DNA from 2 places in the Rhodoferax sp. GW822-FHT02D07 genome. Region 2 is predicted to be linked to the other one. Evidence: predicted binding sites of a transcription regulator. Region 2 holds the regulator's gene; the other holds the start of a gene.
The links. Region 2 encodes HrcA, which represses chaperone genes, less so after heat shock. Its sites were predicted from a motif close to TTAGCACTCNNNNNNNNNGAGTGCTAA; they were not measured.
Positions count from the first base shown of each region.

Region 1: a site for HrcA is predicted at 2,196-2,222, ahead of rpoH (RNA polymerase sigma factor RpoH). Genes of this name have one in related genera too.

Region 1 is NZ_JBXAOD010000004.1:257,319-272,127, reverse strand. It holds gene AC1RNN_RS12070 (type II asparaginase) at 1-15, shown strand, start outside; partial or broken gene AC1RNN_RS12065 (zinc-ribbon domain-containing protein) at 354-485, shown strand; gene AC1RNN_RS12060 (putative zinc-binding metallopeptidase) at 430-1,146, shown strand; gene AC1RNN_RS12055 (BON domain-containing protein) at 1,159-1,554, shown strand; gene AC1RNN_RS12050 (hypothetical protein) at 1,754-2,116, shown strand; gene rpoH (RNA polymerase sigma factor RpoH) at 2,252-3,193, shown strand; gene AC1RNN_RS12040 (Bug family tripartite tricarboxylate transporter substrate binding protein) at 3,290-4,279, shown strand; gene AC1RNN_RS12035 (Crp/Fnr family transcriptional regulator) at 4,299-5,030, opposite strand; gene AC1RNN_RS12030 (SCO family protein) at 5,151-5,762, opposite strand; gene cyoE (heme o synthase) at 5,769-6,665, opposite strand; gene AC1RNN_RS12020 (COX15/CtaA family protein) at 6,662-7,780, opposite strand; gene AC1RNN_RS12015 (redox-active disulfide-containing membrane protein) at 7,787-8,476, opposite strand; gene AC1RNN_RS12010 (SURF1 family protein) at 8,454-9,200, opposite strand; gene AC1RNN_RS12005 (twin transmembrane helix small protein) at 9,216-9,437, shown strand; gene AC1RNN_RS12000 (cytochrome c oxidase subunit 3) at 9,513-10,394, opposite strand; gene AC1RNN_RS11995 (DUF2970 domain-containing protein) at 10,451-10,672, opposite strand; gene AC1RNN_RS11990 (cytochrome c oxidase assembly protein) at 10,672-11,262, opposite strand; gene AC1RNN_RS11985 (cytochrome oxidase small assembly protein) at 11,267-11,380, opposite strand; gene ctaD (cytochrome c oxidase subunit I) at 11,382-12,998, opposite strand; gene coxB (cytochrome c oxidase subunit II) at 13,041-14,225, opposite strand; gene AC1RNN_RS11970 (DUF2244 domain-containing protein) at 14,285-14,761, opposite strand.
Region 2 is NZ_JBXAOD010000010.1:92,714-107,522, forward strand. It holds gene mutM (bifunctional DNA-formamidopyrimidine glycosylase/DNA-(apurinic or apyrimidinic site) lyase) at 1-685, shown strand, start outside; gene AC1RNN_RS19030 (dynamin family protein) at 736-2,715, shown strand; gene mutY (A/G-specific adenine glycosylase) at 2,718-3,755, shown strand; gene rapZ (RNase adapter RapZ) at 3,839-4,711, opposite strand; gene recN (DNA repair protein RecN) at 4,711-6,360, opposite strand; gene AC1RNN_RS19050 (NAD kinase) at 6,393-7,289, opposite strand; gene hrcA (heat-inducible transcriptional repressor HrcA) at 7,329-8,348, shown strand; gene AC1RNN_RS19060 (substrate-binding periplasmic protein) at 8,394-9,218, shown strand; tRNA gene AC1RNN_RS19065 (tRNA-Ile) at 9,268-9,344, shown strand; gene AC1RNN_RS19070 (hypothetical protein) at 9,422-9,742, opposite strand; gene AC1RNN_RS19075 (AsmA family protein) at 9,978-12,047, shown strand; gene AC1RNN_RS19080 (5' nucleotidase, NT5C type) at 12,099-12,710, opposite strand; gene AC1RNN_RS19085 (NUDIX domain-containing protein) at 12,719-13,759, opposite strand; gene AC1RNN_RS19090 (NAD+ synthase) at 13,782-14,809, opposite strand, start outside.

The sequences.
Region 1 (14,809 bases), on a different contig from region 2:
TTCTGGCAGTACTGACCCCACCCCGGCGATTCAAGCCCCAGGCCACCCGCCTGGGGCTTTTTGCTTTGGGGCAGCCCCATGTGCGCTGCCACACATACACGCGCGCACCTGGCTCATACAGTGGAAGGCAACTCAAGGAGTTCGCCCATGTACGACACCCAGCCACGCGTTCCGGTGCTACTGATGGACTGGACCACGGCGGAAATCACGCCACCGCCCCCCATACCCGAAAGTCCCCCGGCTATACCGCCGGAGTTCCCTGGCACCCAGGATCCGCCCCCACCGGTAGAAGACCCGTCGCCCTGGCAGGAACCGCCCGACACGCAAGCAACGCTGTTCTGAAAGCGGGCCGGATGAGCCTTTGCCATTGCAGCCACCCGGTGTTCTTTCGCAACCACCTATGCCTGCGGTGCGGCCGGGCCTTTGGTTATGTACCCGAGACGAGCACCATGCTGGCCCTGGAGCCAGCCGGTGAGAACCGGCCACCAGGAAGGCATCATCACCATCAACGTGGGCGAAGGCAACGATGCCAGGCGCGAAGCCATACGCGCGCACCTGCACAAACCCTACCGCACGCTGCAGAAGCACTATGACGGCGGCCCCGATCCTGACTGGGCACAAACCCACATCAGCGCCTATGCCAGCGCGTACCCGTGGGAAGACTGGGCCGAAACCTGGGCGCACTACCTGCACATGGTGGACACACTGGACGTTGCCATGGACGCTGGCATTCATAGCGAGCACCCGGCCGATCTGAAAGACCCCTTTGGTGCCGATGTGCTGTACAGCCCTGCGGGCGACACCTCCCCACCCGACACGGCATTTCTCAGCTTCCTCAATGCCTGGACCCGACTGACCAGTCGTGCTCGACGAGTTCTCGCTGGGCATGGGCCAGCGGGACCTGTATCCCTTTGTGCTGAGCAAACCCTGCGCCACCAAGCTGCATTGGGTGCACCGCTTCATCGCGGCACAGTGCGCCTCGCGCCCCTGCGCGCACGAGTTACGCTTATTCACATTTGTCTGCTCTTTCATGCCTGCGTGTGTGTGCAAGCGCACGAACCTTTTCGGCGCATTCCGGCAATCTTGGGTTTCCGCGGCAGGCAAAGACCATCTTCCCGGTCTTGCATGCAATTTCAACCCTCATGAAAGAGAGTCATCATGTCTAGTACCCAAACTTCCATCACTTCCCGTTATGCCCGCATGCTGCGCCCCGTCGTGGCAATGGCGGCCATCGCCATCGGCGCCACCGCCGTACACGCGCAAACCGAACCCGCCCAGCAACCCGACACCCAGCGCTCACAAGCCAAGCCCGGCGCCGAAGTCGAAAAGGCTGTCAGTGACAGCTGGATCACCACCAAGGTGAAGTCCGAAATCCTGGCCAACAGCGTCTCCAAGGGCTTCAAGGTCAATGTGACCACCAAGAGCGGCATAGTCGCGCTCAAGGGCAAGCTGCCCACGCAGGACGCCGTTGACCTGGTCAAGAACCTGGCCCAAAACGTCCAGGGCGTGCAAAGCGTCGATGCTTCCGGCCTGACGGTGGAAGCGGCAAGCTGATAAACCCAGCGAAGGCTTAGCCCCCGAGCGAGTCAGCCAACGCACTTCGGTGCTGTTGGCTGAAATTTTTTTGCCCGCCCTCTCCGCCCCGGACGCTTCAGGACAGCCCGAGACACAGTTCGGCAACAGTTTTCATCCGCTCCAAAGCCAGAATTCATTCTCAGAATGAGGCCCTATTTCCTGGCCAGGGAGTTTGACGATGAAAAGCACTTACGACACCTTCCAGCGCGAAATGCTCATGCTGGCATTCCGGGCGGGTCTTGCCCTGGTCTGCGTTTCGGTCAAAGCGGAAACACCCACCGAGGCAGAAAGCAACCAGGCGGCGCAAGAGCCGCAAGCGCTGAGACTTGAAACAAACCCCACATTGCTCGCCTCAAACACCTCAGGCACGGCGCAAATGACCTACACCGTCGTGCTTCCCGGTGGCGGCAACACCATGCGCCTGCTCTTCACGCCCACGAGAACAGGCATGGGTTGGGCAGCCGGCGCGGCCACCGGCGGGTTTGTCAAAGTGCATCAAACCGCACCGCGATTTGACGATCCGGCACTGTCGCCGCAGTGAAGCATCGCGCGTACGGCGACACCGGCGCGGGGCTTTACACAACTTCATCCTATAGCTATCGGGGTCATTGAACTTCTTGTTAGCACTCCGATCTCACGAGTGCTAATATGAAGTTTGAACACAAGGAGGTTCTGCATGACTGCACTGCTCGCTACGCCCCAAACCGCCCTGGCCACTGCCAATCCGTGGTCCTTGGTGCCGCCGCTGGGGAACCTGGATGCCTACATTTCTGCGGCCAATCGCCTGCCCATGCTCACACTGGAAGAAGAGCAGGAGTACGCCCGCAAGTTCAAAAATGAGAATGATCTTGAAGCTGCCGGTAAGTTAGTGCTCTCTCACTTGCGTCTGGTGGTGTCCGTATCGCGTCAGTACCTGGGTTATGGACTGCCGCATGGCGACCTGATCCAGGAAGGCAATGTGGGCCTGATGAAGGCCGTCAAGCGCTTTGACCCCGACCAGGGCGTGCGCCTGGTGAGCTACGCGCTGCACTGGATCAAAGCCGAAATCCACGAATACATCCTGAAGAACTGGCGCATGGTCAAGGTGGCGACCACCAAGGCCCAGCGCAAGCTGTTCTTCAACCTGCGCTCCATGAAGCAGCGCTTCAAGAGCGACGATGCCGCTGCCGACCTGGGCACGCACCGCGACACGCTGAATCCCGAGCAGATCGACGCCATGGCGCGCGAGCTGAACGTGAAACCCGAAGAAGTCATCGAGATGGAAACCCGGCTGTCAGGCGGCGATGTGCTGCTGGACCCCAGCCCGTCTGACGATGGTGAAGACGCGTTTGGCCCCATCGCCTACCTGACCGACACCAACCACGAGCCCGTGGCCATGATCGAGGCGCGTCAGCGCGATGTGCTGGCTACCGACGGCATTGCCACCGCACTGGGCAGCCTGGACCCGCGCAGCCGCCGCATCGTGGAAGAGCGCTGGCTCAAGGTGAATGACGACAACTCCGGTGGCATGACGCTGCATGAGTTGGCCGCCGAATACGGCGTGAGCGCCGAGCGCATCCGCCAGATCGAAGTGGCGGCCATGAAGAAGATGAAAACCACCCTGGCCGCCTACGCCTGAGCCCCCTGCCCCGGACGCCGACCATTCGGCGCTTGGGCGACAATGCCCCTGCAGCCCCGGCCGCAGGGGCATTTTTCATTCCGGAGACACAAAACCATGCAACGCCGCGCGCTCACCATTGCTACACTTTCCATAGCTGCTTGCACACTATCCACGGGGGCTATCGCCCAAAAAGTATCTCAAGCTGCTGCGTGGCCCAGCAAGCCGCTGCGTATCATCGTGGGCTTTCCGGGCGGCTCCTCGCCCGACCTGACGGCGCGCGCCTTTGCCGAGCCCCTGTCCAAGGCGCTGGGCCAGCCGGTGATTGTGGAAAACAAGGTGGGGGCGGCCGGCAACATTGCTGCGGACGCGGTGGCCAAGGCCACCGATGACCACACCATCGGCCTGATGATCAACGGCAACATGACGATTGCCAAGTTGCTCAACCCCAAGCTGAGCTATGACCCGCTCAAGGACCTGCAGCCCATCAGCCTGCTCGGCGTCTCGCCCCTGGTGCTGACTGCGCCCGTCAATGCCCCCGGCGGCAATGCCGCCGAATTCCTGCAGGCCGCGCGCAGCAGCGGTGACCGCTGGAACTACGGCACCCCCGGCGTGGGCACCGTGGGCCATCTGGGTATGGAACTGCTCAAGTCACAGGCCAAAATTGCGCCCGTGCATGTGCCCTACCCCGGCTACCCGCAGGTGGCCACGGCCATGATTGCCGGAGACCTGCAGCTCAGCCTGCTGCCGCCGGCCTTGGCCGCCGCTCAAGTGCGCGCGGGCAAGCTCAAAGCCATTGGTGTGACGGCCAGCGTGCGCAGCCCGCTGGCACCCGAGGTGCCTAGCCTGGCCGAGGCTGGCGTGAAGAACTTCAACCTGGAGATCTGGAACGCCGTGGCCGCACCTAACAGCCTGCCCCCAGCCGCAGCGACCCGCCTGGCCACGCTGTTCAGCGAGATCGCGCGCAGCCCCGAGATGCGGCAGAAGATGTTCGGTCAGGGCTGGACGGTGGTGGGCACCATGGCCGAAGGCCTGCGCCTGCGCGTGAAGTCGGACACCGCGCTCCTGGGCGGCATCATTGCCAGCCAGGGCATCAAGATGGAATAGGCCCGCCAGACTGCGGCTCTTACGCCGCCAGGGCCATGGGCAAGAGGCGGCGGTATTCCTGTTTGGCCGCGGCGTAGCACTCGCAGGTTTGCTGCTCCAGACGCGAGCGGTCCAGTACCACGATGTGGCCGCGGTGGTAGCGGATCATGCCGGCCTCCTGCAGCTTGTGCGCCGCGATGGTGACGCCCTCGCGCCGCACCCCCAGCAAATTGGCAGCCGACTCGTGGGTCATGTCCATTTCGTCCGAGCAGGACCGGTCCAGGCCCACCAGCAGGCGGCGGCAGAATTGCTGGTCGATCGAGTGGTAGCGGTTGCAAACGGCGGTCTGGGCCACCTGGCCCAGCACGCTTTGGGCATAGCGCAGCATGATCTTCATGATGGCGCCCGAGCGCGCCATCTCGGCCTTGAGGAAGGAGGCGCTGAGTCGCAGCGCCAGGCCGGCGGTCTGCACCACCGCCTCGCTGGGGGCGGAGCCGCCGCCCAGCAACAGCGACACCCCCACCACCCCATCGTTGCCCACCACCGCCACCTCGGTGGAGGCCCCCTCCTGGGTGAGGTACACCATGGAGGCGATCATGGTGATGGGGAAGTACACGTATTCGGGGGTGCTGCCTGCGGCGCATAGCACCTGGTTCAAGGGCAGTTCCACCAGCTCCAGCTGGTCGCGCCAACGAGCTTCGTCCGCCTGGGGCAAAACAGCGAGCAAATGGTTTTGCTGGCTGTCGCCGAGATCAGGGCTTGCAGACTTCATGGGCTCTCCTGTGTGGATCGATGCCCTTATGGTCGCGAATTCGGGTTTTCCCTGATATCAGCGATCACCCCTTGCGGGTGTCAGACCAGTCCTACAGGGTGCCCCACCCCGTGCAATGGATCAGGAGCTGCTCTTGAGCAGCTGTGCAATGTCCGAAGCCAGCACCTTGGCGCCACTGCCGTAGCGGGTGAAGAGGCGCAGATTACCCTGCGCGTCGTAAATATAGCTGCCCGCGGAGTGGTCCATGGTGTAGCTGGTGGGGGTCTTGCCTTCCACCTTCTTGTAGTAGACCTTGTAGTCCTTGGCCAGGGCGGCCAGCTTCTCGGGCGTGGTGTAGAGCGCCAGGAAGCTGGGGTCAAAGTTCGCCATGTAGGCCTTGAGGATGGGCGCGGTGTCGCGCTCCGGGTCCACGGTCACAAACAGGCCCTGCAGGCGGTCGCCGTCCTTGCCCAGCAGCTGCTTGACCTCGGCCAGCTCGGCCATGGAGGTCGGGCAGACATCGGGGCACTGGGTGAAGCCGAAGAACATGACCACCACCTTGCCCTTGAAGTCCGCCAGGTGGCGCAGTTGGCCGTTGTGGTCGGTCAGCTCGAAGTCCTTGGCGTAGTTGGCGCCGGTCACGTCCACCGAGGCAAACGAGGGCTTCTGCTCGGAGCATGCAGTCAAAGTGACCATAGCCCCCGTAGACAGTGCGCAAGCAGCTAGCAATTTAATAGCAGAACGTTTATTCATGGTGACTCACAACAGGTAGTGATCCAGCAGCAGTGCGGCAAACAGCACGCTGAGGTGGATAAGGGAGAAGCGGAAGGTGGCGCGCGCCAGCTCGTCCGAGTAGTTGCGCAGCAGGCGCACGGCGTACCAGCAAAAGCCCACGCTCAGCACCAGCGCCACCGCCAGGTAGAGCCAGGAGCTCATGCCATACACAAACGGGAATACGCAGGCCGCCGCGAGAATGAAGGTGTAGAGCAGGATCTGCAGGCGTGTGAACTCGCTGCCGTGGGTGACGGGCAGCATGGGCAAGCCGGACTTGCGGTAGTCCTCCACGCGGTACAGCGCCAGCGCCCAGAAGTGCGGCGGCGTCCAGAGGAAGATGATGAGGAAGAGAATCAGCGCCTCGGGGCCCACATCGCCGGTCATGGCGGCCCAGCCCAGCACCGGCGGCATGGCGCCCGACGCACCACCGATCACGATGTTCTGCGGCGTGAGCGGTTTGAGGATGACGGTGTAGATGACTGCGTAGCCCACAAAGGTGGCGAAAGTGAGCCACATGGTGAGCGGGTTGACCCAGAGGTAGAGGATGAGCGAGCCTGCGATGCATAGCAGGGCCGAAAACACCAGGGTTTGCACATCGCTGAGCTCGCCGCGCGCCGTGGGGCGCCAGGCGGTGCGCTTCATCTTGGCATCAATGCCCTTCTCCACCAGACAGTTGAAGGCCGCCGCCGCGCCAGCGACCAGGTAGATGCCTACGCAGGCAATCAGCGCCAGGCCCACCTGGGGCAGGCTGGGCAAGCCGGGCACGGCCAGCACCATGCCAATGAGGGCACAAAAGACGATGAGCTGGATCACGCGCGGTTTGGTCAGCGCGTGGAACTGGCGCAGCACCGAGGGCGTGGCGGGAGAGAGGGTCGCGGTCATGTTTCGGTTCCGATCGGGGCGGTGCGGCCCGCCAGCGTCAAAGTCCATACGAGGGTCACCAGCAGCGCGCCGGCGCCTCCTGTGTGCAGCACAGCCGCCACCAGCGGCCAGTCCAACACCACATTGCTCAGGCCCGTGACCAGTTGCAGCAGCAAGAGCCCGCCCAGCCAGCGCATGGGGCCGCGCAGCACGGGCACGGTGCGCAGGCACCAGGCCAGACTGCCCAGCAGCAGCACGGTGCACAGCGCAAGCAGGCGGTGCGTAAAGTGAATGGCGGTGAGCACCTGGAAGCTGATGTGGTCACCGTCCTGGCTCATGCCCAGCGGGCGCCAGAGCTCCAGCGCGCCGCCAAAGTCCATGTCCGGCCACCAGCGGCCCTGGCACATGGGGAATTCGGTGCAGGCAAGCACCGCGTAGTTGGTACTGACCCAAGCGCCCGAGGCCGCCTGCAGCACCAGCATGGCCAACGCCGCGGCGGTCCAGGGCCAGACCCAGCGCGGCACTGTGGCCACCGCACCACCGCCGTTGCGCACCACCTGCACGGTCAGCAGCGCGAGCAGCAGGTAGGCCCCCAGCAGATGCAGGCTGACGATGGCGGGGAACAGCTTCATGGTGACGGTGAGCGCGCCGAACGCGCCTTGCACGCAGACCCACAGCAGTGTGACGGTGGGCAGCCAGGGGCTGACCTGCCCTTTCAGGAAACGTTTGCGCCCCAGCCAGGCCGTGATGGCCAGCACAAGGATGAGGCCGCCCACGCCGGTGGCAAGGTAACGGTGCACCATCTCCACCCAGGCCTTGCCGTGCGTGACCGGGCCCGTGGGCATGGCAGCCTGCGCGGTGGCAATGGCGTCCTTGGCACCCAGCGGGCTGGCGCTGCCATAGCAGCCGGGCCAGTCAGGGCAGCCCAAACCGCTGTCGGTCAGGCGCGTGAAAGCGCCGAACAACACCAGGTCAAAGGTGAGAAACAGGGTGATAACGGTGAGCGCCTGGTAGCGGCCCAGCGCACCGGTATGCCGGTGGCGCAGGCGCACCCACAGCAGCGGGCCTGCAGCCAGCAGCACACCGACTAGCAGCAGGCGCAGCACGGGTGAAAGGTTGTAGAGCTCTGCGTCCATGGCGTATCAGCGGCCTGCCTGGTCCCAGGAGGCGGAGGCGCGCAGCAGGCGGTCCAAGTCACGCTTGGCCTTGGGTGCGTCCTCGGGTGTCAGCCCCGGTGCAAAGCGCAGCATGAGGTTGCCCAGCGGGTCCACCACATAGAGGTGGTCCGGCAAGGCAGCGCCCGTTTGCGGCGGCAGCCAGGCAGCCAGGTCCGCAGCAGGCACGCGCAGCACCGTGGCCTCCTTGAGGCCGGGCAGCAAGGTTGCAGGCACCGCGTCGCCGTCGTTGATCAACCAGACCCAGTCCACGCGGTCTTTCTCCTTGCCCAGGCTCTCGCGCAGTTGGCGTTGCAAGTAGAGGCGTTGCGCGCAGGCTTGGTCACAGGCGGCGCCAGCCACGCTGATGAACAGCCACTGGCCCTTGAGGCTGCGCAGGTTCACAGCCTTGCCATCCAGCGTGCCGGCCTGCAGATCGGGCAAGGGGCGTTGCGGGTCAATCAGCGTGCCGAAATTGCGCCGGCTCTCGGGGCGCACCACGTAGTAGGTGAAGTACGAGGCCACCACGGGCGCGGCGCACACCAGCATCACCAGCAGCATCTTCCAGCGACCCAGGCGCGTGCGCGCGCCTGCACTCGCCAGCGCCTGGTCGGGCACCGGCATGGAGTGCACAGTCAGGCCCAGGGGGTGGTCATCATTCGGGTTGGCGCGAGACATGGGAATCCTTGGAAACGAATACAAGAGGGCGCAGCTGAAACCAGGCGTACAGCACCGCGATGAGCAGCGCCAGCGCAAACCATTGCGCGGCATAGCCGTAGTGCTTGTCCACACCGAGGTTGACTTCGGGCCACTCGAGCAACAGGCCATCGCTGGCAGCACCGGTCTGCACCACGCTCACGTCCTGCCACAGCGGCAAGCCCGCCTCCTGCCGGAATTGGGTCAGGTCGAGATTTTGCCGGATTGCGCCATGGCCCGGCTCCCCGGGCTCATAAAGCTTGGAAGGCGGCGGGGCCATGCGGCCTTCGACTTCTACCAGGCCGGTAGGCGTCGTGACGGCCGGCAAGGCCGTGCGGCTCTCGAAGTTGCGGGGCGCCCAGCCGCGCTGCACCAGCACGGCGTCGGACCGGCCTTTCAGCTGCAGCGGCGTCATGACAAAAAAGCCGACACGTCCGCCCATCTGGCGGTTGTCCAGGTACACCGTGTGTTCGGCCAGCCATCGGCCCTGCAGACGCACGGGCCGGTGGACCAGCGTGGCGCGCGCCGTACTGGCCAGCAGTTCTTCTGCAGCAAGGGCTGCCATGCCGCCCTGCGTCTGGATGCTGCGCGCCAGCGCTTCTTTTTGCGCCGCACGGTCCAGTTGCCAACGCCCCAGCGAAATGGTCACCGCCACGCCGACCACGGCAGCGAGCGCGATCAGCACGCGACGGATGCGCGTACTCACGGGATAATCCTCACCATGTCATACCTTGTCGCCATTGCGTTTCTTGCCATTCTGGCCAGCCTGGGGGCTGCCCTGGTGTTCATGTTGCGGGGTGGCCAGCCACAGGCTGGCAAGTCGCGCGGCATGGCGCGGGCGCTGGCTTTGCGGGTGGGCTTTTCCATCCTGCTGTTTCTCTGCATTTTGCTGGCCTGGAAGCTGGGCTACATCCACCCCACAGGGATTCCACCGGGACGCTAAAGCCCGTACGAAGCTCCCACCCCTCCATCAAAAAAGGCACCGCAAGCGGTGCCTTTTTTGATGCCGTAGCAAGGCTTAGAGCCAGTACACCAGCACGTAAAGGCCCAGCCAGACCACGTCCACAAAGTGCCAGTACCATGCGGCGCCCTCAAAGCCGAAGTGGCGCTCGGAGGTGAAGTGACCTTTCTGCAGGCGCAGGGTGATGAACAGCAGCATCAGCATGCCCACGAACACGTGGAAACCGTGGAAACCGGTCAGCATGAAGAAGGTGGAACCGAACACGCCCGAGTTGAGCTTGAGGTTGTACTCATGGTAGGCGTGGTAGTACTCATAGCCCTGCACAAACAGGAAGGTCACACCCAGCAGCACAGTGGCCCACATGAAGGCAATGGTCTTGCTGCGGTTGCCGTCCACCAGTGCGTGGTGGGCAATGGTCAGCGTGACGCCGGAAGACAGCAGCAGCGCCGTGTTGATGGTAGGCAGCCAGAACGGGCCCATGGTGGTGAAGGGCTCGACAATGCCGCCAGGCGAAGCCGTGGCGCCGGCCGCCATGCTGGGCCAGACGGCCTTGAAGTCGGGCCAGAGCAGCGCATTTTCCAGGCTGCCCAAGGCAGGCACGGAGTGCGAACGGGCCCACCACAGCGCAGTGAAGAAGGCACCGAAGAACATGACTTCGGAGAAGATGAACCAGCTCATGCTCCAGCGGTAAGAGATGTCAATCTTGCGCCCGTACTGGCCGCCTTCGCTTTCGCTGATCGCGTCACCAAACCATTGCCAGAGCACTGCCAGCCACCAGACCAGGCCCAGCGCCAAAGAGTACATGCCCCAGTCGGAGCCATTGATCCACTGGCCAGCGCCCAGGATCACGAAGAACAGGCCTGCGGCGGCCATGACCGGGTGGCGCGAAGGACCCGGTACAAAGTAGTACGGTGTGCCGCCATGTGTTGTCGAACTCATTTTTGCTCCATTCCTTCTCTAATCCAAATCTTGTCTCGCTGTGCCGGCCTCTTCACTCAGGAAGCTGCCACCACCCACTTTGCCAAACTGATCAATCCCACCACCACCAGCACGGCACCCACCAGGCCCACGAGCACGATGTGCAGCGGATTGACCTTGGCCAAGTCGTCGCGCTGGCCCTTACTGCTGCGAATGCCCACGAACGACCAGGCCACAGCCTTGATGCTGCGCAGCAGGGAGGGCTTGGCCTCACCTTGGTGAACTTCGGGCGCTGCCATCATGAGCCTGCGCTGTCTGCCGCCTTCACGCTGGCCACCGGCGCAGCCGGGGTCTTGCCTCCCACCTCGAAGAAGGTGTAGGACAGCGTGATGGTGTTGACGTCCTTGGAGAGCTTGGGATCAATCACGAACACTACGGGCCAGGATTTCTTTTCTCCGGGCTCCAGCGTGTACTGGTTGAAACAGAAGCACTCCAGCTTGTTGAAATGTGCCGAGGCCTGCATGGGCGCGTAGCTCGGAATGGCCTGGGCCGACATGCGACGGTTCTGCACATTCTGGAACTCGTAAACCACCGTAGTGAGTTCACCGGGATGCACCTGCAGCGAGCGCTGGGCCGGCTTGAACTCCCAAGGGCCACGCGCATTCGCGTCGAACTCCACCGTGATGGTGCGGCTGGTATCCACCTGCGTGTTGACGGCCTGCGCCTTTTGACCGCTCACCACCTGCTCACCCAAGGCGAGGATGTTGATGCCGGTCATTTCGCAAATGGTTTTGTAGAGGGGCACCAGCGCGTAGCCGAAGACAAACATGCCGGCGGTGATGACCGCCAGCTTGCCCATCATGCGTAGGTTTTCGCGCTTGAGGCCCATGGCGCTATTTGCCCAGCAAAACCATCTTGGCCATGAAGCCGATGAAGAACACCACGGCGACCGAGGCCAGAATCAGGCCCAGGCGCACGTTGGCTTTCTTTTGCTCCGGCGTGGACATATCAGCCGATCACCTTGGTGGCGGTGGCGTCCAGCTTGGGCGGGTTCTCGAATGTGTGGAAAGGCGCGGGGGAAGGCACTTCCCACTCCAGACCTTCAGCTGCTTCCCAAGGCTTCTGGGGCGCTTTTTCGCCCTTGCCCATCATGGCAGGGAACACGATGCCCACGAAGAAGTAGACCTGTGCAAAACCGAAGGCGAAGGCACCGATGGAGGCGATTTCGTTGAAATCGGCGAATTGCATGGGGTAGTCAGCGTAGCGACGGGGCATGCCGGCCAGACCCAGGAAGTGCATGGGGAAGAAGGTGACGTTGAAGGCAATCAGCGACCACCAGAAGTGCAGCTTGCCCTTCCACTCGGGGATCATCACACCGGTCCACTTGGGAGCCCAGTAGTAGAACCCGGCGAACATGGCATACAGCGAGCCAGCCACCAACACGTAGTGGAAGTGGGCCACCACGTAGTAGGTGTCTTGCAGCTGGATGTCGATGGGCGCCATGGCCAGGATCAGGCCAGTGAAGCCACCCATGGTGAACACGAAGATGAAGCCCACAGCGAACAACATGGGGGTCTCAAACGTCATGGAACCCTGCCACATGGTGGCGATCCAGTTGAAGATCTTCACGGCGGTGGGCACGGCGATCAGCATGGTCGCGTACATGAAGAACAGCTGACCTGTCACCGGCATGCCGGTGGTGAACATGTGGTGGGCCCACACGATGAAGGACAGGATGGCGATGGAACTGGTGGCGTACACCATGGAGGCGTAGCCAAACAGCTTCTTGCGTGCAAAGGCGGGAACGATCTGGCTGATGATGCCGAAGGCCGGCAAGATCATGATGTACACCTCGGGGTGGCCGAAGAACCAGAAGATGTGCTGATACATCACCGGGTCACCGCCGCCAGCGGGGTTGAAGAAACTGGTGCCAAAGTGGCGATCGGTCAGCGTCATGGTGATGGCACCGGCCAACACGGGCATCACGGCAATCAGCAGGTAGGCCGTGATCAGCCAGGTCCAGGCGAACATGGGCATCTTCATCAGCGTCATGCCAGGGGCACGCATGTTGAGGATGGTCACGATGATGTTGATCGAGCCCATGATGGAGGAGGCACCCAGGATGTGCATGGCAAAAATGCCGGCATCCATGGAGGGCCCCATCTGCAGGGTCAGCGGTGCGTACAGCGTCCAGCCGGCAGCGGGTGCGCCACCGGGCATGAAGAAGGAGCCCACCAGCATGAGGGCCGCAGGAATCATCAGCCAGAAACTGAAGTTATTCATGCGGGCAAATGCCATGTCGGAAGCGCCGATCTGCAGCGGGATCATCCAGTTCGCAAAGCCCACGAAGCCCGGCATGATGGCGCCGAACACCATGATCAGACCGTGCATGGTGGTCAGCGAGTTGAACAGCTCGGGATTCACCAGTTGCAGACCGGGCTTGAACAGCTCGGCACGGATCAGCAGGGCCAGAATGCCGCCCACGATCAGCATGGTGAAGGAGAACAGCAGGTACAGGGTACCGATGTCCTTGTGGTTGGTCGCAAACACCCAACGCTGCCAGCCCGTGGGGGCGTGGTGGTGGTCGTCATGGGCGTGGTCGTGGTGGTCTAGTACGGCGCTCATACTGATGTCCTTCTCAATTCTCTGCGTTCGGTCTGAGGCTCGTTACTTGCGCAGGGCCAGCACTTCGGCCGGTTGCACCAGTTGACCTGTCTTGTTGGACCAATTGTTCTTGGTGTAGCTGATGACGGCCGCGATATCGGTATCGCTCAGTGCCTTCCAGGAAGGCATGGCACCGTTGTTCTGGCCGTTAAGCAGCACAGCGATTTGCTTGGTCTTGTCGGCGTCCAGCACCACAGGGGCGCCATCAAGAGGCTTGATCGCGCCAGCGCCCTTGCCGTTGGCTTGGTGGCAGGCTGCGCAGTTCTGGGCATAAACCTTCTCGCCGCGCTTGAGGATGTCGTCAAGCGTCCAGACCTTTTTGGGGTCATCCTGCTTGGCGGCCATCTTTTTCTGTTCTTCGGCGACCCACTTGCTGTAGTCCTCGGCAGAGAGCACTTTCACATGGATGGGCATGTAGGCGTGTTCCTTGCCGCACAGCTCTGCGCACTGGCCGTAGTAGTCACCCGCCTTTTCGGCACGGAACCAGGTGTCGCGCACGAAACCGGGAATTGCATCCTGCTTGATACCGAAGGCCGGCACCATGAAGGCGTGGATCACATCGTTGGCGGTGGTGATAATGCGGACCTTCTTGTCTACGGGAACCACCAGGGGGTTGTCCACCTTCAGCAGGTAGTTGTCGACCGACTCACCCTTCTTGGGGCCGCCGGCGTCGGACATGGCGCGCTGGTCGCTGTCCAGTGTGGAGACAAAGCCGATGCCTTCGCCTTCACCCTTCAGGTAGTCATAGCCCCACTTCCACTGCATGCCAGTGGCCTTGATGGTGAGGTCGGCGTTGGTGGTGTCCTTCATGGCCACCACCACCTTGGTGGCCGGCAGGGCCATCAGGATCACGATGACAAAGGGCACGATGGTCCAGATCACTTCCACGGTCACAGACTCGTGGAAAGTGGCGGCCTTGTAACCCTGGGATTTGCGATGCTTCCAGATGGAATAGAACATCACCGAGAACACCGCCACGAAAATGACCGAGCACACGATCAGCATGAACCAGTGCAGCCACTGCTGCTCACGGGCAATGTTGGTCACCGCAGGTGCCAAATTCAGCTGATTGACTGCAGGACCGCCGGGCAAATCGTTGACAGCATGCGCCACGCTCAGTGCCGCTGTGCCAGCCCATGCGCCCACCGCCATGAAGGGGGTAGCCAGTTTGTTCAATATGCTCTTCATCGTGTTCACTTTTCTAAGCCCCAAAATAACCCAATGCGCAGCAGCTGCACGCCACCTCTTCAGGCTGCGCGCAGCGCCATCCGGATCTCCCGTGCCAGCAGCGGACGCAGCTCCGGCCTGAGAAACCGCCCTACCCGGACAGTTTTGCCGCGCCCGGACAACTCGATCAATGATCCGTCGCCCGCCCGCGGCTCAACCCTTACCCATTCCCTCGGAAATTCGGCGCGCTCCAGCTTGCCGGCATTTTCCAACTCCACCACGAGTTGCCCCTCCTGCAAGGAGATGCGCTCGCCATCGGTAGCGTGCCTGGCATAGACCACAAACGCCAACCCCACTGCGACCAGTTCGATCGATGCAAAGGGGATCACCAGGGGAGCGCCCTGCAACCAGAAGAAACTTCCGATGCCGAGCGACACCACGCACAGTGACACATACAGCCCGACCAGTTGCAACGGCGTAAACGAGCAGTTACGCCGCAAAAACCACTGAACGTGCCGCCCTTGTACCGTCGCAAAGCGAAAAACCAGATTCGTCATGCGTCTTGCCCGAAAAGGCCCGGTCGTTACCGAACCGGGACGAGACTG
Region 2 (14,809 bases):
GGGGCGGCAGGTGCAGCAGGTGCGCCGTCGCGGCAAATACCTCTTGCTCGACATGGACCCGGGCCTATTGCTGGTGCACCTGGGCATGTCGGGCAGCGTGGCCTTTGGCGGCCGCATGCCGCCGCCCGGCACGCACGACCACTTTGACTTGGTGACGACGCGCGGGACGCTTCGCCTGAACGACCCGCGCCGTTTTGGCGCCGTGGTGTTCGCTGCCAGCGAGGCCGACCCCGTGGCACAGAAACTGCTGGCGCATCTAGGCGTGGAGCCGCTGGGAGATGGCTTTGATTTGCCAGCCTTCCAGCTGGCCATGGCGCAGCGCAAAGGGCCTATCAAGCAGGTGCTGCTGGCGGGCGAGGTGGTGGTGGGTGTGGGCAATATCTACGCGTCGGAAGCACTGTTCCTGGCGGGCATACGCCCGACGACGGCGTCCAACAAGGTTAGCAAGCCCCGTTTGGCGCGGCTGCACGGGGCGATCCGCGATGTGTTGGCGCGTGCCGTCCAAAAGGGCGGCAGTACCCTGCGGGACTTTTCCAATGCCAAAGGGGAAAGCGGGTACTTTCAGCTGGAGGCCATGGTGTATGGCCGCGAGGGCGAGCCATGCCGGGTTTGCGGCGGGCTGATACGGGGCATACGGCAGGGGCAGCGCTCCACGTTTTTCTGTCCCACTTGCCAGAAACCCTGAGCGGGTGCGCAGGGGGGCGGTGCTATATTGAATGATTGCACGGGGGATTCTTGGCTACTTCATTTAACGAACAGTTTGACCAGCACGGTACGTGGCGGCGCGAGTTTGCGCTGCGCCTGAAGCTGCTGGGCGAGTGGATGAAAGACCACGACCTGCTGGACGCCGGAGTGGAAGAGCGCCTGCGCCGCCTGGAAGGCCAGGTCCGCTCCGACAAGGTGATGGTCGCCTTTGTGGCTGAGTTCTCGCGTGGCAAGTCCGAGATGATCAACGCCCTGTTCTTCGCAGGGTATGGCCGGCGCATCATGCCGGCCAGTGCGGGCCGCACCACCATGTGCCCGACCGAGATGGGCTACGACGCCGATGTGCCGCCCTGCCTGCGCCTGCTGCCGATCGAAACCCGCTTGCAGCCGCAAGCGCTGATGGAATGGCGCATGGCGCCCGAGAAATGGATCCGCATCGACCTGGATGTGAACAACCCCCAGCAGCTGGCCAAGGCGCTGGAGAAGGTGGCCGAGACACGCAAGGTGACGCAGGACGAAGCCCGCGCCCTGGGCTTCTGGCACAACCAGGCGCCTGAAGACAACCCCATGGTCGACGCGCAGGGCATGGTCGAAGTGCCCAAGTGGCGCCATGCCCTCATCAACATCGCCCACCCGCTGCTCAAGCAGGGCTTGGTGATTCTGGATACGCCGGGGCTCAACGCCATTGGTGCCGAACCCGAGCTGACCGTGAGCCTGATTCCGCAGGCGCATGCGGTGGTGTTCATGCTGGGCGCTGACACGGGTGTGACCAAGTCCGACCTGTCGATCTGGCGCGAACACCTGATCACCGAGTCCACCGACCCCGATGCACGCCTGGTGGTGCTCAACAAGATCGACACGCTGTGGGATGCGCTGAGCACGCCTGCGCAGATCCAGACCCAGATTGAGCGTCAGAAGGCCAGCACCGCCGACATCCTGGGCCTGCCCAAGGACAAGGTGATTGCCGTATCCGCCCAGAAGGGCCTGGTGGCCAAGGTCACCGAAGACGACGAATTGCTCAAGCGCAGCTGCCTGCCCGTGCTGGAAGATGTGCTGGGTCGCGGCATGATGGGCAAGCGCCAGAAGATTTTGGGCGCCGCCATGGCCAGCAATATTGTGGATCTGCGTGCCGAGAGCGGCCGCGTGATCAACATCCGAAAGCGCGACCTGACCGAGCAGATGATGGAGCTCAAGGGCTTGCAGGGCAAGAACGCCACCGTCATCAAGCACATGCGCAACCGCATCTCGCAGGAGCAGGCCGAGTTCGACCAGGGTGGCGCCAAGATCCATGCGGTGCGTTCGGTGCACCTCAAGCTGCTGCGCGAGGTGTTTGGCATTCTGGGCTCCAGCGCGCTCAAGAAAGAGATGGCGCAGCTGACCGATACCTTGATGCAAAAGGGCCTGAAGCTGGGGGTGAAGCGCGCCTACGGCGAGACCTTCGACCGCCTGCGTGCCAATCTGCAAAAAGTGCAGGGCTTGTGCACTGAAATCCAGAGCATGCTGGTAGCCAGCTTCAAGCTGCTCAATGGCGAATATGGCTTCTCCTTGCAGGTGCCTGCCGAGCCGGACATGGCCCGGTTTGTGGCCGAACTTGACACCATCGAGCGCAACCACCTGCAGTACCTGGGCGTGGGCAATGCCTTCAAGCTGGCCCAGCCCGAGTTCTCGGACCGGTTGGTGCGCGCCCTGTCCACCCGCTTGCGCTCCGTGCACGAGAACGCACTGGGCGAGGTGGAGCTGTGGAGCAAATCTGCTGCAGCCCAGCTCGACGCCCAGTTGCGCGAACGCCGCCGCAACTTTGCGCGCCGTATCGAGGCGATCGACCGCATCTCGCAGGCCGCGGGTGGATTGGACGACCGCATTGGCGAGATCAGTGCGCAGGAGTCTGCGCTGGACCAGCTTGACAGCAAGCTCTCCGAACTCACCGCCTACCTGATTGCCGCACAGGACGCAGCCACGCTGATGTCTGTCGCGGCCGCCACCCCACCGGTGGACGTGGTCATCGCCTGAGCGTGGCCGCGCAGGACTTTGCCGCCCGGGTGGTGGCCTGGCAGCGCGAGCACGGGCGCAACACGCTGCCTTGGCAAAACACGCAGGACCCCTACCGTGTCTGGCTCTCGGAAATCATGCTGCAGCAGACGCAGGTGGTTACTGTCATGGGCTATTTCGACCGCTTTCTGGCGCGTTGCCCCACGGTGGCCGACTTGGCCGCTGCAAGCAGCGAAGAGGTCATGGGCCTGTGGAGCGGGCTGGGTTACTACAGCCGCGCGCGCAATCTGCACGCCTGCGCACAGCGGGTGGTAGCGGACCATGGCGGCCAGTTTCCGCGCGATGCGGCCACGCTGGCCACACTGCCCGGCATAGGCCGCTCCACTGCGGCGGCCATTGCATCGTTGTGCTTTGGCGAGCGGGTGGCGATTCTGGATGCGAATGTGAAACGCGTGCTGACCCGCGTGCTGGGTTTTGACGCGGACCTAGCGTCTTCCGCCAACGAGAAGAAGCTATGGGATGCGGCGACCGGTTTGCTGCCGGCAGGTAAGGGCGCCGCGCAGGCCATGCCGCGCTACACGCAGGGCATGATGGACTTGGGCGCCACCGTATGCAGCCCCAAGAAGCCGAGCTGCCTGCTGTGTCCGGTGCACAGCCACTGCGTGGCTGCCAGGGCGGGCGATGCCGAGCGTTACCCGGTGCGTACCCGCAAGCTCAAGCGCAGCAGCCAGAGCCTGTGGCTGCTGTGGGTGCGCCGCGAAGATGGCGCGGTCTGGCTGGCCCAGCGGCCTACGCCCGGCGTGTGGGCAGGGCTGCAGTGCTTTCCGCTGTTTGAGAGTGAAGAGGCTTTGCGTGCGGCGCTGCCACCGGCGCAAACCAAGGCGCTGGAGTTTTTGCCAACCTTCACCCACGTCCTCACGCACAAAGACCTGTTTATGCACATAGCCCGCGTGGACAGTGCGCAAGCAGCTATGGATTTAGGAGCGGGTGCCTGGTTCTCGCCCGCAGAGTGGAGCGCCGCTGGCTTGCCTGCGCCGGTGCGCAAGCTGCTGGAAGGTTAAGTGAGGTTTCAGCGTAGGGCCGCCCCAAGCTGAAACGCCCCCTGAGGGGGCAGCGACCCGCATAGCGGCGGAGCGTGGGGGCTCTATTCCCTTGCGTCCATCTCGCGGTGGCGCTTGAGCGTCACCCAGGCACCGCTGAAGTGGCGGGCCAGTTGTTCCACCAGATAGACCGAGCGGTGTTGCCCACCCGTGCAGCCGATGGCGACGGTGACATAGCTGCGGTGGTCATGGGCCAGGGCCTGCAGCCAGTGTTCCAGAAAGTCGGTGATGTGCTGCTGCATGCGCAGCACTTCGTCCTGCGCTTTCAGGAAGCTGATGACGGGTTGGTCGCGGCCCGTCAGTGCCTTGAGCTCGGGGTCGTAGTGCGGGTTGGGCAGCATGCGCACATCGAACACATAGTCCGCATCGGTGGGCACGCCGCGCTTGAAGGCGAAGGACTGGAACACCAGCGTGAGCTGCCCGCCGGGCGCGGCGATCAGCGTCTTGACGTAGCCCTGCAGCTGCGAGGGGCGGATGATGCTGGAGTCAATGACGTGGGCCTGCTCGCGCAGGTCGGCCAGCAGCTCGCGTTCCAGCTCAATGGCGTCCATCAGCGCGCGGCGTTCGTCCTGCGCGCCGGGCAGGCTGCTGTGCTGCGAGAGCGGGTGCTTGCGGCGTGTCTCGGAGTAGCGACGAACCAGGGTGTCGGTGCTGGCGTCCAGAAACAGGGGTTTGACCACCACGCCCAGCGCGCGCACTGCGGCCAGCTGCTGCGGCACCAGCGGCAGGGAGGTGGCGCTGCGCACGTCCATGGCAATCGCCACGCGCGGCGCGTTGTGTTTCTTCTCCAGTTCCACAAAATCCAGCAGCAGCTCGGGCGGCAGGTTGTCCACGCAGTAGAAGCCCGCATCTTCCAGCGCGTTGAGCGCCACCGATTTGCCGGAGCCGGACATGCCGGTAATGAGCACGATCTCCATCACGCGCCCGCCTGCAGCATTTCCTTGGCATGGGCCAGGGTGGTGCTGGAGAGTTTTTCGCCGCCCAGCATGCGGGCAATCTCGCCCACGCGCTGCTCGCCAGCAACGGGGGCCACGGTGCTTAGCGTGGCTTTGCCCTGCAGTGTCTTGGAGACCACGAGGTGGTGGTCCGCACAGGCTGCCACTTGGGGCAGGTGGGTGACGGCCAGCACCTGGCGGTCGGTACCCAACTGCTGCATGAGGCGGCCCACGGTCTCGGCCACCGCGCCGCCCACACCCGAATCCACCTCATCAAAGATCAGCGTTTGTGCGGTGCCCAGCTGGCTGGTGGTGACGGCAATGGCCAGCGCCATGCGCGAGAGCTCGCCACCCGAAGCCACCTTGCCCACGGGGCGCGGACTGCTGCCGGCGTGGCCGGCGGCGAGAAACTGCACATCTTCCAGCCCGCTTTGCTGGGGCTGGGCCAGGGGCTCCAGTGCCACCTCGAAGCGGCCGCCCTGCATGCCCAGGCCTTGCATGGCCTGGGTGATGCTTTGCGCCAGCAGAGGCGCGGCCTTGGTGCGCTGTTTGGAGATGCTTTTGGCCTCGGCCAGCCAGGCGGTTTGGGCCTTGCGCTCGGCGGCCTGCAGACCGTCCAGATCAGCCGCGGCATCCAGCTGGGCCAGCTCGTCTTTCCAGCTGGCCCAGAGTTCGGGCAGATCTTCGGGACTGCGCTTGTAGCGGCGCGCCAGACTCACCCAGAGCGACAGGCGCTCGTCCAACTCGGCCAGGCGTTCGGGGTCCAGCTCGGTGCGGCGGGCGTAGCTGCGCAGGGTGTGCACGGCGTCTTCGATCTGCGCGATGCTGGAGTTCAACGCCTCCAGCGGGTCCTTGAATTCGGGCTCCAGCGCGGCCTGGGCCTGCAGCAGCTGCAGCGCCGCGTGCAAGGGGTTCAGCGCATTGCCGTCTTCATCTTCGAGCAGGTTCACTGCACCTTGCGCAGCGTCCAGCAGGGCCTGGCCGTTGGAGAGGCGGCTGTGGCTGGTGTTGAGCTCGTCCCACTCCTGTGGCTGGGGGCTGAGCTTGTCCACTTCGCCAATCTGCCAGGCCAGGCGTTCGCGTTCGCGCTGCAGCGAATCCTGCGCTTGTTGGGCTTTTTCCAGCGCGGCTTGGGCCTGGCGCCAGGTGGTCCACAGCTGGGTCAGCGTGGCGGTGTTGACCTTGGCATAGGCATCCAGCAGGCCGCGCACGGCCTCGGGCCGGGTCAGGCTTTGCCAGGCGTGCTGGCCGTGGATGTCGAGCAACTGTTCGCCAATGGCGCGCAGTTGCTGGGCGGTGGCGGGGCTGCCGTTGACCCAGGCGCGGCTTTTGCCTTGCGTGTCCACGGTGCGGCGCAATAGCAAGGTGTCGCCAGCTTCAAAGCCAGCCTCGTCCAATATTGCTTGCACACCGGGGGCGGAGTCGAATTCGGCAGACACATCGGTGCGCGCCGCGCCTTCGCGGATCACGCCGGTGTCGGCGCGCGCGCCGGTGACCAGTTGCAAGGCGTCGATGAGGATGGACTTGCCAGCCCCGGTTTCACCCGTCAGCACCGAGAAGCCGGACTCCAGGTCCAGCTCCAGCTCGCTGACGATTACAAAATCTCGCAGAACAATGCGTTTGAGTGCCATATCTCGCTACAGGTCGTGTCACGGTGGCCGTGTCAGGCCACACCCTCATTCCAGTGCATCTTCTGGCGCAGGGTGTCGAAGTAGTTCCAGCCCTTGGGGTGCAAGAAGCGCACCTGGTGTTCGGAGCGCGTCACCTCGATGCGGTCGCCGTGCATCAGGCTGGCCAGGCTCTGCATGTCGAAATTCGCACTGGCATCGCGGCCCGCTACGATTTCGATAGCGACTTGCGCAGTATTGGGGATGGTGATGGGCCGATTGGACAAGGTATGCGGCGCAATGGGTACCATCACCCAGCCGGGGATGGAGGGGTGCATCAGCGGGCCGCCCGCCGACAGCGAGTAGGCGGTGGAACCCGTGGGCGTGGCGATGATGAGGCCGTCAGCACGCTGGTTGGCCACAAAGTGGCCGTCCACCTCCACGCGTAACTCCACCATGCCGGAGGTGGCGCCGCGGTTGACCACCACATCGTTCATGGCCAGGGCCGAGAACACGCAGTGCCCGTCACGCATCACGCGCGCCTGGATGAGGCTACGGTCATCCAGTTCAAACTGGCCCGCCAGCATGGGCGCCAGCGTGGTCTTGTACTGCTCGAAGCGGATGTCGGTAATGAACCCCAGGCGCCCCTGGTTGATGCCGATGAGCGGCACCTTGTACTGCGCGAGCTGGCGGCCAATGCCCAGCATGGTGCCGTCGCCACCCACCACCAGGGCCAGGTCGCAGCTGGCGCCAATGCCGGCCACATCCATGGTGGTGTAGCCAGTGAGCTCGGTGTTGGCCGCGGTGGCGGCTTCAATGACCACTTCGCAGCCTTGGGCCATAAGGAAGTGGGCAATTTCGTCCAGCGATTCGCGCGAAGACGCACCGGCCGCCCGGGCGCCCGTGGTCTGGTATTTGCCAATGACGGCAACCTGTCGGAATTTGGACAACATGCGCAAATTAGACACTAAATAGGTTACTAAAATGGCCGCATGCTCGATGATCGTTCCAAGTTGTTGATGAAGGCGCTGGTGGAGCGCTATATCGCCGACGGACAGCCCGTGGGCAGCCGCACGCTGTCCAAAGCCTCGGGCCTGGAACTCTCGCCCGCCACCATCCGCAACGTCATGTCGGACTTGGAGGAGCTGGGCCTCATCGTCAGCCCCCATACCTCGGCCGGGCGCGTGCCCACGGCGCGCGGCTACCGCCTGTTTGTGGACACCATGCTCACCGTGCAGCCCGGCCATGCACAGGGCGGCCAGTTTCCCTCGCACAGCTTGGCGCCGGACCAGCCGCAAAAAGTCATCTCCAACGCGGCCAACCTGCTCTCCAGCCTGTCGCAGTTCGTGGGCGTGGTCATTGCGCCGCGCCGCAGCTCGGCCTTCCGCCACATCGAGTTCCTGCGCCTGTCTGAAAAGCGCCTTTTGGTCATCATCGTCTCGCCCGATGGCGACGTGCAGAACCGCGTCATCTATACCGAGGCTGACTATTCCCAGAGCCAGCTCACCGAGACGGCCAACTTCCTCAACAGCAACTACATGGGGCTGGAGATCGAACAGGTGCGCGCGCGCCTGCAGAACGAGGTGGAAAGCCTGCGCGGAGAAATTGTCGCCCTGATGCAGGCGGCGGTCAAGGTCAGCTCCGAAGCCATCAGCGAAACCCAGGACGAGGTGGTGATCTCGGGCGAGCGCAACCTGCTCTCCGTGACCGATTTCTCCAGCGACATGGGCCACCTGCGTCGCGCCTTTGAGCTGTTCGAGCAAAAGGCCCAGCTCATGCGCCTGCTGGACGTGACCGGCCAGGCCGAGGGCGTGCGCATCTTCATTGGCGGCGAGAGCCAGGTCGTGCCTTTTGAAGACCTGTCCATCGTCAGCAGCCCCTACGAGGTGGACGGCAAGGTGGTGGGCACCCTGGGTGTCATCGGCCCCACGCGCATGGCCTATGACCGCATGATCCAGATCGTGGACATCACGTCCAAGCTGGTGAGCAACGCGCTGAGCCACAACAAGTAGTCGTTGGTTCCCAGAGCGGGGTACATGCGCTATAACTTGCGCAGCATGTCTTCCTCCCGTTTTTCATTCCTGTTACGCACCGTTGTAGGCCTGTTTGCCGCCTGCGTGATGGGAATGGTGCAGGCCAGGGAACTGCTGGTGGTGGGAGCCACGTTTGCGCGGATTTTTGAACGCACCGACGCGGGCGAGTTTGTCGGTTTGGGGGCGGAGCTGGCGCGCAGCATTGCGCGGCAGCAGGGGCTGGACATCAAGTTCGGCCTCTACCCTTGGGCCCGGGCGCAGGACATGGTGGCCAAGGGGGCTGCGGACGTGCTGGTGGGGCCCTACAAAACGCCAGCGCGGGAAGCGCTGTTTGCGTTTGCCGAAACGCCGTTTTATCAAGACAACATGGTGTTCTACAAACTGGCAGCGTCCAAGGCCAGTTGGGACGGTACCTACGCCTCGCTCAAAGGGAAACGCCTGGTGGCGGTATTGGGCTGGGCCTATGGCCAGCCGTTCGACCAGGAACGTGCCAGCCTGGGTGTGACCAATGCCAGCACGGTGGAGAGCGGCTTGTCCATGCTGCTGAACGACCGCATGGACTTCTTTGTGGCCAACGAGCGCAACACCATGGCGGGCATGGCCGCACTGGGGAAGCAGGATGCCTTTGCCAGGGTGTCCCCGATGATTGGCACCGAGGTGGGTTACTTCGCATTTGGCAAGGGCGCGGACCATGATGCGATTCGTCAGGCCTTCAATGCGGGCATGGGTCGGCTGATCGCTTCCGGCGAATACCTGGCCTTGGCTAGGCGCCACAGCATCACGGTGCCTGCGGTGCTGGCTGGCAAGCAAGGTACAAAACCCACCGCTGCACCTCCAGCGACGCGCTGAGCCGCAAGCAAGAGGCCGCCGCGACGCCTATACAATCTCGCCTTCGGTCGGGGCGTTAGCTCAGTTGGTTAGAGCAGAGGACTCATAATCCTTTGGTCGCGGGTTCAAGTCCCTCACGCCCTACCAATTGAATACCTATACAAAGGCCCATCGCTTCCAAGGCGATGGGCCTTTTTGTTGCCGATTCGTTACCGTTGGGACATTCAACGTCCGGGCTTGTTGAGCTTGGAGCCCGACGCTGCAGGGTGGTGTTCCACAAACAGCGTGGTCACGCCCACCATCAAGGCGTGGGCCCGGGCCTCCGCCTGGTGGGCGCACAGGGCCTGCATGAGTTCGGAGCGCAGGTACCAGAGTTCGGTGATGTCCTTGGCGTAGGTGATCCTGAACTCCAGGTGGAAGTCGGCGTTGGGGCAGTAGGCGCGCAGCACCTGGAGCATCGTGATGCGAATGCGTTCGAGAGCTTCCTCTTGGGTCTCGACGGACTCAGGCCCCACGAAGTTCCAAAAACTGTTTTTGATGCGCATGTGGTCAGCGGGCTGCCGCGGTGCCAGTGGCCGCGGTGGTGGTGTGTGATCCCATCTCCGCAGTGTGCCCCTTGCGCACCAACTGAGCCTGACAAAACACGCGTTTGGCAAAGCACTGTGTCAGCAATTACAAAGCGTTACTGCGGAAAACCGCACACTCTGGCCCAGGCGGGCGTGCAGTGCAGAAATAGAATGGTTTGCATCGGGTTTACCCTTTGCACAAGGACGTTCCACCATGAAGGCGCTTCGCGTTGTCGGTCTTATCTTCGCTGCCATCCTCGCACTGCTGGTGCTTGCCGTGGGCGTGCTTTACGCCCTGTTTGACGGCGACAAGATCAAGGCCGAGATCAGCCGCACAGTGCTGGAGCAGAAGCAGCGCACGCTGGTGATTGTGGGCAAGCCGCAGCTCTCGGTCTGGCCCAATGTGGGCATTCAGCTGGACGGCGTGACCCTGTCCGAGCACGCGAGCAAGGACGAGTTTGCGGCGCTGCAGTCCGCGCGGATTTCGGTGGCACTGATGCCGCTGCTGAGCAAGCAGGTGCAGGTGCGTGCCCTGGACATTGAGGGCCTGAAGCTCACGCTGGTGAAGAAGAAAGACGGCTCGCTCAACATTGCCGACCTGCTGGGCCAGCCCGCTGCGCCCGATGCCGGCAAACCCAACGAGCCTGCCAAACCGGCCGAGCCGCTGCAGATCGATGTGGCCGGTGTGCGCATTGCAAATGCGCAGCTCACCTGGCGCGATGAAAAGGCCGGCAGCACAACCACGCTGTCGAACCTGAGCCTGTCGACCGGCGCGGTGCAGGCGGATACGGGCAAGAAGACTGCGGCCGTGGACAAGCTCAGCTTCACTGCCAAGGGGCAGAGCGGCGCCGATGCCTTTGCGCTGACGCTGGACGCGCCCAAGCTGAGCCTGTCGCCCGAGAAGTCGGCTGGCGAGGCCATCACCCTGTCGGCCACGCTGCAGGGCGCGGCCCGCAATGCGACGGTGAACCTGGCGCTGAATGGTGTGGAGGGCAATGCCGATGCGCTCAAGATCGCCAGCCTGGCGCTCAAGCTGGATGCCAAGGCGGGGGACGCGTCGGTGAAGGGGCAATTGAGCTCTCCTGTGGCAGTGAACGTGGCAGGCCAGAGCGTGGCGCTGGCCAAGCTGTCGGGCAGCCTTGATCTGGCCCACCCCAGCATGCCAATGAAGAGCGTGACCCTGCCCATCAACGGCAGCCTGAAGGTGGACGCCCTGCAGCAGACCGCCGCGCTGGAGCTGGCCACGCAGTTTGACGAATCGAAGATCGCCACCAGCGTGAAGGTGGCCAAGTTCGCGCCCCTGGCGCTGGCCTTTGATCTGGACGTGGACAAGCTCAATGTGGACAAGTACCTGCCGCCCAAGCCCGCTGCGGCGGTACCGGCCAAGGAGGCCGCCGCAGGCCAGGAGGCGCCCATCGACCTGAGCGCACTCAAGGGCCACAACGTCAACGGCGCCATCCGCATTGGCGCGCTGCAGGTGTCCAACCTGAAGCTGGAAAAGATCAACGCCAAGCTGGCGCTGGCCGGCGGCAAGCTGGAGGTGGCGCCCCTGTCGCTCAACCTGTACGAGGGCAGCACCAGCGGCAGCCTGTCGGTCAACGCGAATGGCAACGCCGTGGCTATCAAGCAGGCGCTGGTGGGCGTGAGCATCAACCCGCTGATGAAAGACCTGGTGGCCAAGGACCTGTTGGAAGGCAAGGGCAATGTGACGCTGGACCTCAACACCCAGGGCAGTACGGTGACGGCGATGAAGAAGGCGCTGGGCGGCAGCGCATCGCTGGCGCTGAAGGACGGCGCCATCAAGGGCATCAACCTCGCGCAGAGCCTGCGCGACGTGAAAGCCAAGCTGGGCCAGGCCGACAGCACGCAGGCGGCGAATGCCAGCCAGAAGACGGATTTCTCAGAGCTGAGCGCATCCTTCAAGATTGCCAACGGCGTGGCCCGCAATGACGACCTGACCATGAAATCGCCCTTCATCCGCCTGGGCGGTGCGGGCGATGTGAATGTGGGCGCCGGCCAGATGAACTATCTCGCCAAGGCCACGGTAGTGGCCAGCGGCGAAGGGCAGGGCGGCAAGGAGGCCGGCGACCTCAAGGGCCTGACCGTGCCGGTGCGCCTGAGCGGCCCGTTTGAAGCGCTGAGCTACAAGATCGAATGGGGCGCCATGCTGGAAGACGCCACCAAGGCCAAGGTGGAAGAGAAGAAACAGGAGATCAAGGCCAAGGCCGAAGAGGCTGTGAAAGACAAGGCCAAGGACTTGTTCAAGGGCTTGCTGGGCAAGTAAACCCGTCACCGTGGTGCGCAGTTTGCTCCTTTTTCAGGAGCTGCTTGCGAACTATTCACGGGGGCTAGGGCCTATTTCCTCCCACCATTGCGCGAACTGAAGCAAGTTGAGATGGCGGGAGTGAGGTACTTGCAGCAGAGGCCCCGTGTTTGGGCCGCCAGCAGATTCCCTCTCTACCAACGCCAAGTGTGTGCCGGGATCAATACCAACCAGATAGGGTGCGAAATCGTCCACAAAGGCAACGGGCTTGAGGGAATTCAATGCGGAGGCCTTGGGGTTGATTCCGTTTGAAGCCCCTGCGGTGGCCATCACGCGCTGGATGGGAAAACCCAGGGCTTGCAGGTTGCGCATGCGGGCGCCTTGAAACTGGGGCTCCAAGGCGGTGACGCAAACCAGCTCCAGTCCAAGATCGACAAGTACTTCGCAAGCCTCCAGTGCGCCCGGTATGGCAGGGATGCCGCTCCAGAACGTTTCATCGAAGAAGGAATGGAAATGAGCCAATTCCGCTCCTTCCAGTTTGTGTACGGACCATCGATCTGTGGCCCAGTAGGCATCGGGATTGACCAGACGGGGCGTTTCTCCAAAAGCCCGTTCCCATGTTCCCGCGTAGGCCGTGTTGTAGTCCAGCAATACTCCGTCGCAGTCGACGGCCAGAATGGCCATTGCACCTGCTACCGGTACAAACCGAAGAAATGGTCCAGCACGGCGGCGTGGTCGTCAAAGAGCTGGTCTTCCATCCCGGCCAAGTCTTCCAGCGGAATCCATCGGGCTTCCTGGGCGTCGTCGGCTCCCTTGACTTTGGGCAGGGCGATGTTGCCCAGGTCGAAGTGGCAGGCGTGGGTGATGATGCGTCCGCGCGGGCTGCGTCCGGGGTGGTCGAACACCACGCTGCCTTTGAACGCCGCCTGCATGGTGGAGGCCAGAGTCTTGAAACCGGTTTCCTCGTGCAGCTCGCGCAGGGCGGCGGTGTACATGCGTTCGCCGGGTTCGACAAAGCCGCCAGGCAGTGCCCACAGGCCGTGGCCGATGTTTCCTCCGCGCCGCACCAGCAACACGCTTCCACGGGCTTGCACGATGGCGTCGGCTGTGAGGTGGAAGGGAGCCGCCCAGCGCTTGCGGTAATTCACCACGGCGGTGTGTTCTGTCACGCGCTCGGTATAGGTCGCAAGGCGAGCCCAGGCCTGCAGATAGGCGAGCACGGACGCACTGACGTAAGGCCGCATGACTTCGATGCGCGCGTCGGGGTCAGTGCCTTCGAAGTACACATTGCGCAGCGCGGTGGCGTCGATCTCGATGTCCTGCTCCACCTCCTTCCACGCCCAGGGGTGGAAGTTGTCCAGGTAATAACTGGTGTGGTCCTTTTTGAACCCGACCAGCGTGATGGCGTTGGCCGGCGCGCTGGGTGCCAACTGCTTGACGCCTTCGCGCACGGCCGCGTTCCAGCGTGTGTCGTCGTAGTAGTCGCGCACGGGCAGGAACTGCACGCGCGCCTTGTCCGACTCCGACAGCGTGGACAGGATCATGCTCTGGCGCTCTTGCCAAGTGAAGGGGTTCTGCGGGTTGCGTGAGCGGTAGGCCGATCCGATCACCACGATGACCTGGCCGGCCAGGCCCAGCGCCGTGCGCAGCAGTGTTTCGTGGCCCTTGTGGAAGATTTGCCAGCGGCCCACGATGATGGCGGTGCCGGGCAATGTTTGCGTGTTGACTGTCATGTTGTTCCCTGTGGTGTGTGACTTAGGCGTATTGCACGGCGGCGATGGGGACCTGCCGACCACTGCCAAAGGCACGGCCGCGCACGCGCAGTACGGGCGGTGCCTGGCGGCGCTTGTATTCGTTGCGGGCAATCATCTTTTGGATGCGCTCAATGGTGGCTCGGCCAGCTGCTTCAGACTGCAGCTGCGTCATCAGCGCGGCAGCGCGCTCGTGTTCCCATTCGGGCAGGCGGTCGCCCTCGATCAGGGTTTTAAGGATTTCGTCCAGCACCTCGTAGGGCGGCAGGCTGTCCGTGTCTTTTTGCCCCGGGGCCAGCTCGGCCGACGGGGGTTTATCGATGATGGCAGCCGGGATCAGCTCGCGTCCTGCCGTGGTGTTGATGTGGCGGCACAGTTCAAAGATCTCCGTCTTGTACAGGTCGCCAATCAGGCCCAGGCCGCCATTGGTGTCGCCATACAGCGTGCAGTAGCCCACGCTGACTTCGGATTTGTTGCCCGTGGTCAGCAGCAGGTGGCCGAAGGCATTGGAATACTCCATGAGCGTGGTGCCGCGCACGCGCGCCTGCAGGTTCTCCAGCGGCAGGCCTTGCAGGGGTGTGCCAAATGCGGTCTCGAACCCGGACTCGAAACTGGCCACTATGTCGCGGATGGGGTGCTCCACCAGCGCAATGCCGAGGTTGCGGCACAGGGTTACGGAGTCCGAAACGCTGCCTTCGCTGGAGAACTTGGAGGGCATCGTGATGCCGACCACGTTCTGTGCGCCCAGGGCTTCCACCGCCAGGGCCAGTGTCAGGGCCGAGTCGATGCCACCCGAGCAACCCACCACCGCCGTCTTGAAGCCGCAGCGGCGCGCGTAGTCCTTGAGGCCCAGCACGATCTGCTGGCGGTAGAACTCCAGCGTGGGCAGGCCATCGCGCTGTACGGTGGCCAGTGGCTGCCCATGCGCATCGCCAAAGCTCTGGTCGTGGCTGTCAAAGCTCAGCGTGGTCACGTCTTCGGCAAAGCGCCGGGCTTCAAACACCACCTGGCCCGCCGCATCCATGGCGAATG